Regions from separate parts of the Acidovorax sp. JHL-9 genome, predicted to be linked through region 1. Evidence: predicted binding sites of a transcription regulator. Region 1 holds the regulator's gene; each other region holds the start of a gene.
The links. The regulator FNR, encoded in region 1, switches genes on or off when oxygen is low (the NO sensors DNR and NnrR bind a similar motif). The targets are predictions, from matches to a motif close to TTGATNNNNATCAA.
Positions count from the first base shown of each region.

Region 2: a site for FNR is predicted at 1,267-1,280, ahead of K225_RS0103765 (universal stress protein). Genes of this name have one in related genera too.
Region 3: a site for FNR is predicted at 1,061-1,074, ahead of K225_RS0108870 (nitrite reductase). Genes of this name have one in related genera too.

Region 1 covers NZ_AUEX01000008.1:57,089-60,191, forward strand. Annotated here, with positions in the region: gene hemN (oxygen-independent coproporphyrinogen III oxidase) at 1-960, opposite strand, end outside; gene fnr (fumarate/nitrate reduction transcriptional regulator Fnr) at 1,151-1,873, shown strand; gene K225_RS0106640 (hypothetical protein) at 1,895-2,188, opposite strand; gene K225_RS0106645 (FixH family protein) at 2,246-2,518, opposite strand; gene ccoG (cytochrome c oxidase accessory protein CcoG) at 2,593-3,103, opposite strand, start outside.
Region 2 covers NZ_AUEX01000003.1:185,780-188,882, forward strand. Annotated here, with positions in the region: gene K225_RS0103760 (tripartite tricarboxylate transporter substrate binding protein) at 1-554, shown strand, start outside; gene K225_RS0103765 (universal stress protein) at 748-1,185, opposite strand; gene K225_RS0103770 (2OG-Fe dioxygenase family protein) at 1,312-2,073, opposite strand; gene K225_RS0103775 (hypothetical protein) at 2,103-2,594, opposite strand.
Region 3 covers NZ_AUEX01000011.1:11,603-14,705, reverse strand. Annotated here, with positions in the region: gene K225_RS20625 (GGDEF domain-containing protein) at 1-815, shown strand, start outside; gene K225_RS0108870 (nitrite reductase) at 1,200-2,918, shown strand; gene upp (uracil phosphoribosyltransferase) at 3,025-3,103, opposite strand, start outside.

The DNA of each region.
Region 1 (3,103 bases):
GGGCTGGGTGCTGTAGCCCTGAAAATTGCGGTGCAGGCGCCCCTGCCGCTTGGCAACCGCCAACGCATCCGTAGGCAAGGCAAAGTGGTCCATGCCTACATAGACGTAACCGGCATCAATGAACGCGTCCAGCGAACGCGAAAGCATGGTCACCTTGGCGGATGCAGCGGGCAATTCTGTCGAGATGATGCGCCGCTGCGGCTTGAAACGATCGGGCAAATGGGCGTAGGCATACAAAGCGATTCGGTCGGGGCGCAACTGGGCCACCTGTGCCAGCGTGCGATCAAACGACTCGGGTGTCTGGCGCGGCAGCCCGTAAATCAAATCCACATTGACCGACTCAAAGCCCAGCGCACGAGACGCTTCCACCAATGCAAACACCTGCTCTGCGGGCTGAATGCGGTGCACGGCCTTCTGAACCTCGGCATCAAAATCCTGCACCCCGAAGCTCAATCGATTGAAGCCGAGCTCCGCCAGCACCGCCAGCCGCTCCGAAGTGACCGTGCGAGGATCCACCTCGATGGAATACTCACCACCCGGCGCAAAGGTGAAACTGCGCCGCAGCGTTGCCATGAGCTGGCGCAGCCCGTCGTCCGAAAGGAAGGTCGGCGTGCCGCCCCCGAGGTGCAACTGGCTGACCACCTGTCCGGTGCCGCAGTGGGCCGTGTGCAGATCAATCTCGCGGCTGAGGTAGCGCAAATACACGTCGGCACGGTCATGGTGCTTGGTGATGATCTTGTTGCAGGCACAGTAGTAGCACAACGATTCGCAAAACGGAATGTGGACATACAGCGACAACGGCAGTGCCATGGCCGTAGCACCAAGCCGGCGCTGTGACAGTGCCAACACATAGTCCTCTTGCCCAAAAGCCTCCACAAACCGGTCAGCCGTGGGGTAGGAGGTATAGCGCGGTCCTGGAATGTCAAAACGGCGCAGAAGTTCTGGGGTAACAGCGGTCATGGGAAAATATCCTTGCGTGCATCGGTACTGTGCCGTACCCTTTGGCCCACGTCCTTGACCTTAATCAAGAAGACGAATGGGTACAGGGGGGACAATTTGATTCAAGTCAGCCGCCACGCGTGCACCACGGGACAATGGAGTCCCAGCAGATACAAGCCAATTACCCTGACCTGTCCAGGTCCCAGTGCCCATGAACCCGCAAACCATCAAAGTCGCCTGCTCCAACTGTAACCTGCGAGAACTGTGCATGCCCGTAGGCCTGAACGAGCAGCAGTTGCAACGCATTGACGATATCGTGGCAGTGCGGCGAAAAATCAAGCGGGGAGGTACGCTCTTTCGCAATGGAGAGTCGTTCACTTCTCTCTATGCCATTCGCACTGGTTTTTTCAAGACCTGCGTCGCTACCGAAGATGGGCGCGACCAGGTCACAGGCTTTCAGATGGCGGGTGAAATCATTGGACTCGATGGCATCGTCAACGACCATCACACCTGTGATGCAGTCGCCCTCGAAGATGCCGAAGTGTGTGTCATGCCCTTTGATCGCATCGAAGAACTATCGCGCGAAGTCACGGCGTTGCAACACCACGTTCACAAGATCATGAGCCGGGAAATCGTTCGTGAACACGGTGTGATGCTTTTGCTGGGCAGCATGCGCGCAGAAGAGCGCCTGGCCGCGTTCCTGCTCAACCTGGTGCAACGCCTGCATGCCCGCGGGTTCTCGCAGTCCGAACTGGTATTGCGAATGACACGGGAAGAAATCGGCAGTTACCTTGGACTCAAGCTGGAGACAGTCAGCCGCACGTTCTCGAAGTTTGTGGAAGATGGCACGGTAGAAGTCAAACAGCGCCATGTCCGCATTCTGGACACCGAGGCACTCAAGCGTATTGTCAACAACCAGCAGGCTTGTCACTGATCGCTGTTCAGGTATGGGCCGTCACGGGCATGACGATGCCTTGTGGCAATCGTCCGGTCGGGCATCCGGAGGCACGGGGCAGCGGTTGAGTTCAAAGGGTGACATGGAGAGCAGCGTTGTCAGCGCGCTGGCAGCCATGGTAATGATCCAGAACGCAAAGAACGCAAGGGTATAGACCCCCTGGCGGGACAGCGTCAATGGTTGACCGAGCCAATGAAGATCCTGTGGATCCACCATGGCGAAAACCAGCATTTCCAGGATCCCGGCCACCAGAAAAGCGGGCCATGCAATCCACATCAGGCGTTGTGTCCACATCGTGTGTTTCCTCGGGGTTGCGGGGAGCGTTTGTATGCGACCAGTTGGGACTCTCGTTCAGCGAGGCTGATCTACGGCAGGTGTCGCCGCATGGTTGCGGCCCTTGAGCGCAGGGGCCAAACTTTTCTCTGGCTGTGCCAGCGTCTGGTTGATCTCAATCCCTTTGCGGTAATAGTCCTCCTCGACGACGGGGTCCGGCCGACTCACGGCAAGCCACAGCGTAATGAAGCCGGCGATCACCACAATGACCGGTCCGGCAATCACCAGCCAGACATGCCCAAACTTCCACCATGGCTGGGGTCCGGGAGTAATAACGGGGCTGGTTGGCATGGAAGCTCCTCAGGTATCAGCATACAGGCCACAAGACGCCATGCAGCGCACAGCGTGACCTTCACTCAATTGACTCAGCGTGGCACCAGGAATATGGATTTCTCAGTCACTTTGCCGCCGCTTTCCAGTGCAGATATATCGAAATGAATCGCATGGGAACCAGGGGCCGCAGATCCATACGGTATCTGCAGTCGCACCGCGACCCAACGGGATTCTGCAGCACCAATGTCCACCTCCTGCTCCGAAGCCACTTCCAAGCCATCCAGCCCGCTCGCAGTAATGCGGTAGCGCTGTGCGGCCTCTGTGGCATTCATGATCTGCAGTCGATAGACATTTTCAAGCTTGCCCCCCGCAACAATGCGGGACAAGGCGGCACGGTCACGCACGATGTCCACCTTCAGGGGGGTGCGCGTGCTCAGGCTGGCCAGCATGCCCACACACAAAGCCACCAGAACCGCGGTGTAGATGAGCACGCGAGGGCGCAAGACATGGCGCAAGATTTGCGACTGGCTCCAGCGATGCAGAACACCATTCTGGGTCGAATACCTTATCAAGCCTCTGGGGTAATGCATCTTGTCCATCACG
Region 2 (3,103 bases), on a different contig from region 1:
CCGACGTGGTGGCTGCCGCCAAGGCCGCGCCCGGCACCATCACCTATGGTTCGCCCGGCAACGGCACCTCCATCCACCTGGCGGGCGACCTGTTCGAGAAAGCCGCAGGCATCAAGCTGAGCCACATTCCCTACAAGGGCTCCAATCCCGCGCTGATGGATGCCCTGGCGGGGAACGTGGACCTGCTGGTGTCTTCGGTGCCCTCGGCCATGGGTCAGATCAAGTCGGGCAAGCTGCGCCCCCTGGCCGTGACCTCGGCCAAGCGCAGCTCGTCGCTGCCCGAGGTGCCCACCGTGGCCGAATCGGGCTTCAAGGACTTTGACGTGAGCACCTGGTATGGCGTGCTCGCCCCGGCCGGCACGCCTGCCGCCGTGGTGAACACCCTCAACGCCGAAATCAACAAGCTGTTGGCCACTGCCGACATGAAGGCCGCCATCCAGGCCCAGGGCGCAGAACCCGAAGCCATGTCGGCAGCACAGTTCGGCACCCTGCTCAAGACCGACTACGCCAAGTGGAAGAGCATCGTGGAAGCCTCGGGCGCGAAGATTGAATAACCCCCTGAGGCGCTTCGCACCCTCCCCCTGAAGGGGGACGCACCCGGTGGCCTGGCGAAGCCAGTTCCACGGGTGCACTGGTCTGGGGCGTGCCCATTCCACGATCAGAAGGCTGCGGGTGATGCGCAGGCTGATCGAGAATCAAAACGAAAAACGGCTCCTTGCGGAGCCGTTTTTCATGGAGCAGTAACGCTCAGTCGCGCACCACCAGCACCGGAACATGCACCACACCCAGCACACGCTGCGTGACGCTGCCCAGCACCAGTTTTTCCAGGCCGCGGCGACCGTGCGACCCCATCACGATGAGGTCGGCGCCCGTGCTTTCGACGGCCCGCACGATGGCGTCATGCACCGCATGGCCTTCGCCCACCACGGCAGTGACCTGCACGCCCGCATCGGCCATGGCCTGCTTGGTGGCGTCGAGCGCACTGCTGGCCTCGGCCGTGGCGGCACTCAGGTATTGCGCCTGGCCATAGGCGAAATCGGCCCCCACACCCGTGAACGGGTAGGGATCGATCACATACAGCGCCGTAACGGCACTGCCAAACGTCTTGGCCAAGGCTGCCGCCTTGGACACCGCGAGCATGGAGGTCTTGGAACCGTCCACAGGAACCAGAATGTGCTTGAACATGGTGCTTCTCCTCAAGTTGATGGTGCCAGGCCAAGGCCTGGAAATAGGGAGTCAGTGTGGCCGCCCATTCTGGCCTGCATCTTGATTCGCATCAAATCATGTTGCAGCGGCAAGCCGGCCTGCCCCCTAGGCCACCGCATCCGCCCCCTGAAAACTTCCGCGCCGGCAGGTTACCACCAGCGTGTCGCGGTAACCACCGGGCACCAGGGGCTGGATGGGCGTGGTCTCATGGATCATGCGGGCATCGTCGAGCAGCATCAGCGACCAGGGCGCACTCAAGGTAAACCGCTGGCCTGCAGGGCCCGCCGCCTCGAACACCCGCGTTTCACCGCCCTTTACGCCCTCGCGGGCCACCAGGAAAACCGCCACCAGGTCCACACCATCCCGGTGCGCGCCTTCGGGTGTGGGGCGGCCAATGCCATCGGTGGTGTCGATCCGAAACTGGTGCGCCTCGACAAACCAGCGCGCGGGCGCGTCGGGCGCGGCAAACACCGTGTCGGACAGCGCGGCCAGCGCCGCCAGCAACTGACTCCACACAGGCCGCGCCACCGTCTCGGCCGTCATGGGCGCGAACCAGCGCTCCATGCCACCATGCAGTGCGTTGTATTCGAGCGGCTGCCAGTGGGCCCGGTGCGCCACCTGCACCACCTCGCCGTGCACCACTTCAAAACAGGCATGGCGACGGCGCCGGTAGCGGCCACCGTCCTTCAGAAAATCATCGGGGGGCAACGCGGCCCAGTCAGCCGCCAGGGCCAGCAGATCATCGAGGTGGCAACCGGACCACGCAGCCACATCGGGTGGCGACAGCACGGCGTAGCCGGTCTTGCGCAGCTGGTCGGCCACGCTATCGGGACCGGTGAAAGGAGGAGAAAAAGTGACTTCGGCCATGCAGCCGAGCTTAAGGCAACGCTGGCAGCTCAGTCGCGGTTTCCATGGCCCTTGCCGCGGCCTTCACCACGGCCATCGCCACGCCCGTCCCGGCGGTCACCGCGGTCGTGCTTGCCGCCCCCCCGGCGATCATCATTCCAGTGGCGGTCATCCCGACCGTTGTTGCCAGGCTGGCCGCCGTAGTACTGGCCGCGCACAGGCTCTTTCACGAAGTACACCGGCTGGCCGCAGGCGTTGTAGCGGGCGCAGTGCTTGGCCCAGTTCTTGGCATGGCCGGGCGGCACATGCATGTAGATCGGCGAGCGCGGCACCATCACCGCCGGCCGGTGGATGATCACGGGCTCGGCGTAGATCAGCGGTGGCGGCGGCGCATTGCCAATGTCGATGCGTCCATACACGCCGGGGACCACCTGCCCTCCCACGGTGGCATTGACATAGGCCTGGGCATGGGCGCCGGTGGCTGCAACCAGCAGCACCGCCGTGGCGGCCCCGGAAATCAGGTGACGAAAGTTGAGGTTCATGGTTGAGTCTCTGTGGATCGGAATGACCCCTTTGTAACAAGATCGGCGGGGTTTTCCGGCAAAGGCTGCGCAAAAAATGTAAGCAAATAATCAATTACCGTGCAATGGTATCCACGAATTTCAGCTTCAGCGCCCTATTTCAAAGATCTTGCAGCTATGCATTTGAGAGCGCTTGGCAAGCCACACATCGTGCAGCAATGCCTCCTGCAGTTGCATGCAGTGGCATGAAGCCATCCCCCGCCTGGCCCAGGAGACCGCGTTGCCCTGCGAACGCCACCCATTCGCCCGTGCCAGTTTTGATGCCCCCGGGCCCTGCTGGCCCCCACCGGCACATTCAGCAAACGTGCGCAGGACCATGCGCTCACGGGGGCACTCCTCACGGCATCCGCACAGGTGCAGCCCACGCCCCGCATGCTGCGCCGGGTTTGCCGTTGCCGTCGATTGGACAAAGGCGGTATTGAGGCGCACATTAGCACGCAGTCATATTTGTCAAGACGCTTCGAAAGGAA
Region 3 (3,103 bases), on a different contig from region 1:
TGGGAGTCCGGTTTGCGTTGGCGGGATCGGTTTCTGGCGCATGCTTTTTGCTGACAGCCCACACCCTGGCGCGGGGTGGCTTTCGCAATGTGCCGGCACGCTATCTGTTTGCCCTCGTGGCGGGCCTGCATGGGCTTTTCCTGTTCTTGCGTCCGCTGCTGTTCAGGCTGGCCACGCCTGAAGTGGGTGGGGGTGCTGGCGCCGACATGGTGGCGCTGCTGTCGCAGTTCGTGGTGCTGGAAGCCACGTTGGCCTTGGTGATGATGGCATTTGGCACGCTGATGCTCACCAATGAATACATTACCAGCGAGTTGCGCCACCTGGCCGAGATGGACCCGCTGACCAATGTGTTCAACCGGCGTGCGTTTCTCACGCTGATGGACAAGGCCATCAGCAGCGCACAGCGCACGCCGTCTGGTCTTTCTGTGCTGGCGATGGATCTGGACCATTTCAAAAAGGTCAACGACACCTGGGGGCACAAAAGTGGCGACGACGTGCTGCGCCACTTTGTCCGCCTGGCGACCGGCTGCCTGCGCAAGGAGGACGTGATGGGGCGGCTGGGCGGTGAGGAGTTTGCCATTTTTCTGCCCAACGCCAGCAGCGAGGGCACCCGTGCCGTGGCCGAGCGCCTTCGTGCCATGGTGGCCAGCCAGCCTGTGCTCACCGATCGTGGCCCCATTGCCTTGACGGTGAGCATCGGGGCTACGCAATACCTGCCCGGCGATTCGTCAGATGCCCTTTTGCAGCGCGCGGACGAGGCCATGTACCTGGCCAAGGAGCATGGGCGCAACAGGGTGGAGGCAAGGGCTCTTTGAGGGCATGCGTGAGTTGATCACGGGCGAGGCAACGATGGCTGGCAACCCTGGGAGATCGTAAACAGGCTCCCCGGACAGGCCGGCCGCGAACGTGGCCAGCGCCAAGGCGTGGAGGGTGCCCACGGTGTGGCTTTGGCGCGAAACGGGGAAGGGCAGAAAAGCTGCGGTTTCATGGGTTGGTTTCTTGTATCGGTTGTTGGATTATTGGTGTGTCTCGGGGTGAATGATGCAAGTTAAATGGTTGTTTGACGCGCATCAAAGTGGGCCCAGGACACCCGTCGAAGAATGGCCACCATGTCTGCCGAAACCATATCGTCGCAGCCCTCGGCGGGCGATCTTTCAGGATGGAATGAGCGTATGGGCTGTGAAAAAAAAGGAGTTCCCATGACAACCCGAAAGCTGGCGCGCCTTGCGGCCCTGGCACTGTCCACTCTGGCTCTGGCCGCTGCGGCACAACACAAGGAGGGTGCATCGGCACCCGAGGTGAATTACCAGGCAGGTACTTCACCTCTGGCCGATGTGGCCATGTACCAAAGTTCGAATCCCAAGGCGCCCAAGATGACGCAGGCCGAGTTCGATCGGGCCCGCCAGATTTACTTTGAGCGTTGCGCTGGCTGCCACGGCGTGCTGCGCAAGGGTGCCACCGGCAAGCCACTGACGCCTGACGTCACGTTGCCCAAGGGCACGGACTACCTCAAGGTGTTCATCGCTTACGGCTCGCCCGCCGGCATGCCCAATTGGCAGACCTCGGGTGAGATGTCCGAGGCCGACGTGGACCTGATGGCCCGCTACATCCAGCAGGATCCTCCAGTCCCGCCAGAGTACGGCCTGGCGGACATGAAGAAAACGTGGAAGGTCGTCATTCCTGCGGACCAGCGTCCGAAGAAGAAGATGAACAACTACAACATCACCAACATCTTCTCGACCACGCTGCGCGATGCGGGCGAGATCGCGCTGATCGACGGTGACACCAAGGAAATCATCAGCATCATCAAGACCGGCTATGCGGTGCATATCTCGCGCATGTCGGCTTCGGGCCGCTACCTGTTCGTGATCGGTCGTGACGCCAAGGTCAACATGATCGATTTGTGGATGGAAAAACCCGACACGGTGGCCGAAATCCGCACCGGCCTGGAAGCGCGCTCGGTTGAGAGCAGCAAGTTCAAGGGCTTCGAAGACAAGTACGCGATTGCCGGCACCTACTGGCCGCCACAGTTCGTCATCATGGATGGCGACACGCTGGAACCCCTGAAGATCGTCTCCACCCGTGGCAACGTGGTGGGCACGCAGGAATACCACCCCGAGCCGCGCGTGGCCTCCATCGTGGGCAGCCACTTCAAGCCCGAGTTTGTCGTGAACGTCAAGGAGACCGGCAAGACCCTGATGGTGGACTATTCCAACCTGAACGCACTGAAGATGACCGAGATTGGCTCGGCACCTTTCCTGCATGACGGCGGCCTGGATGCTACCAAGCGCTACTTCATGGTGGCTGCCAACAACAGCAACAAGATTTCGGTGTTCGACCTCAAGGACAGCAAGCTTGCGGCCATCGTCGATGTGGGCAAGATTCCCCACCCCGGCCGCGGCGCGAACTTCAACCACCCGAAATACGGTCCTGTCTGGGCTACCGGTCACCTGGGCGACGAAACCATCTCCCTGATCGGCACCGACCCCAAGAAGCACAAGCAATACGCCTTCAAGGAAGTGGCCAAGCTCAAGGGCCCAGGCGGCGGCGCTCTGTTCATCAAGAGCCACCCCAAGTCCAACCACCTGTATTCGGATGCGCCGCTGAACCCCGATCCGAAGATCTCGCAGTCGGTGGTGGTGTATGACATGAAGAACCTGGACAAGGGCTATGTCACGCTGCCGATCGCCGAGTGGGCTGGTATCAAGGACGATGGTGCCAAGCGCGTCGTGCAGCCGGAATTCAACAAGGCCGGCGACGAAGTCTGGTTCTCGGTGTGGAGTGCCAAGGACAAGATCAGCGCCATGGTGGTGGTCGACGACAAGACACTCAAGCTCAAGAAGGTCATCAAGGACCCTCGCCTGATCACGCCGACCGGCCACTTCAACGTGTACAACACGCAGCACGACGTGTATTGATGTGACGGCGCCGCCGCGCAGCCCCCTCGGGCTTCGCGGTGGTGGCTACAAAAAAACCGCCGGCAGGAGCATTTCCTGCCGGCGGTTTTTTTATGGCGTTGGCGGACTATTTGGTGCCAAAAATGCGGTCACCCGCATCGCCCAGGCCGGGCAGGATATAGCCATGCTCGCTCAGTTCCCGGTCG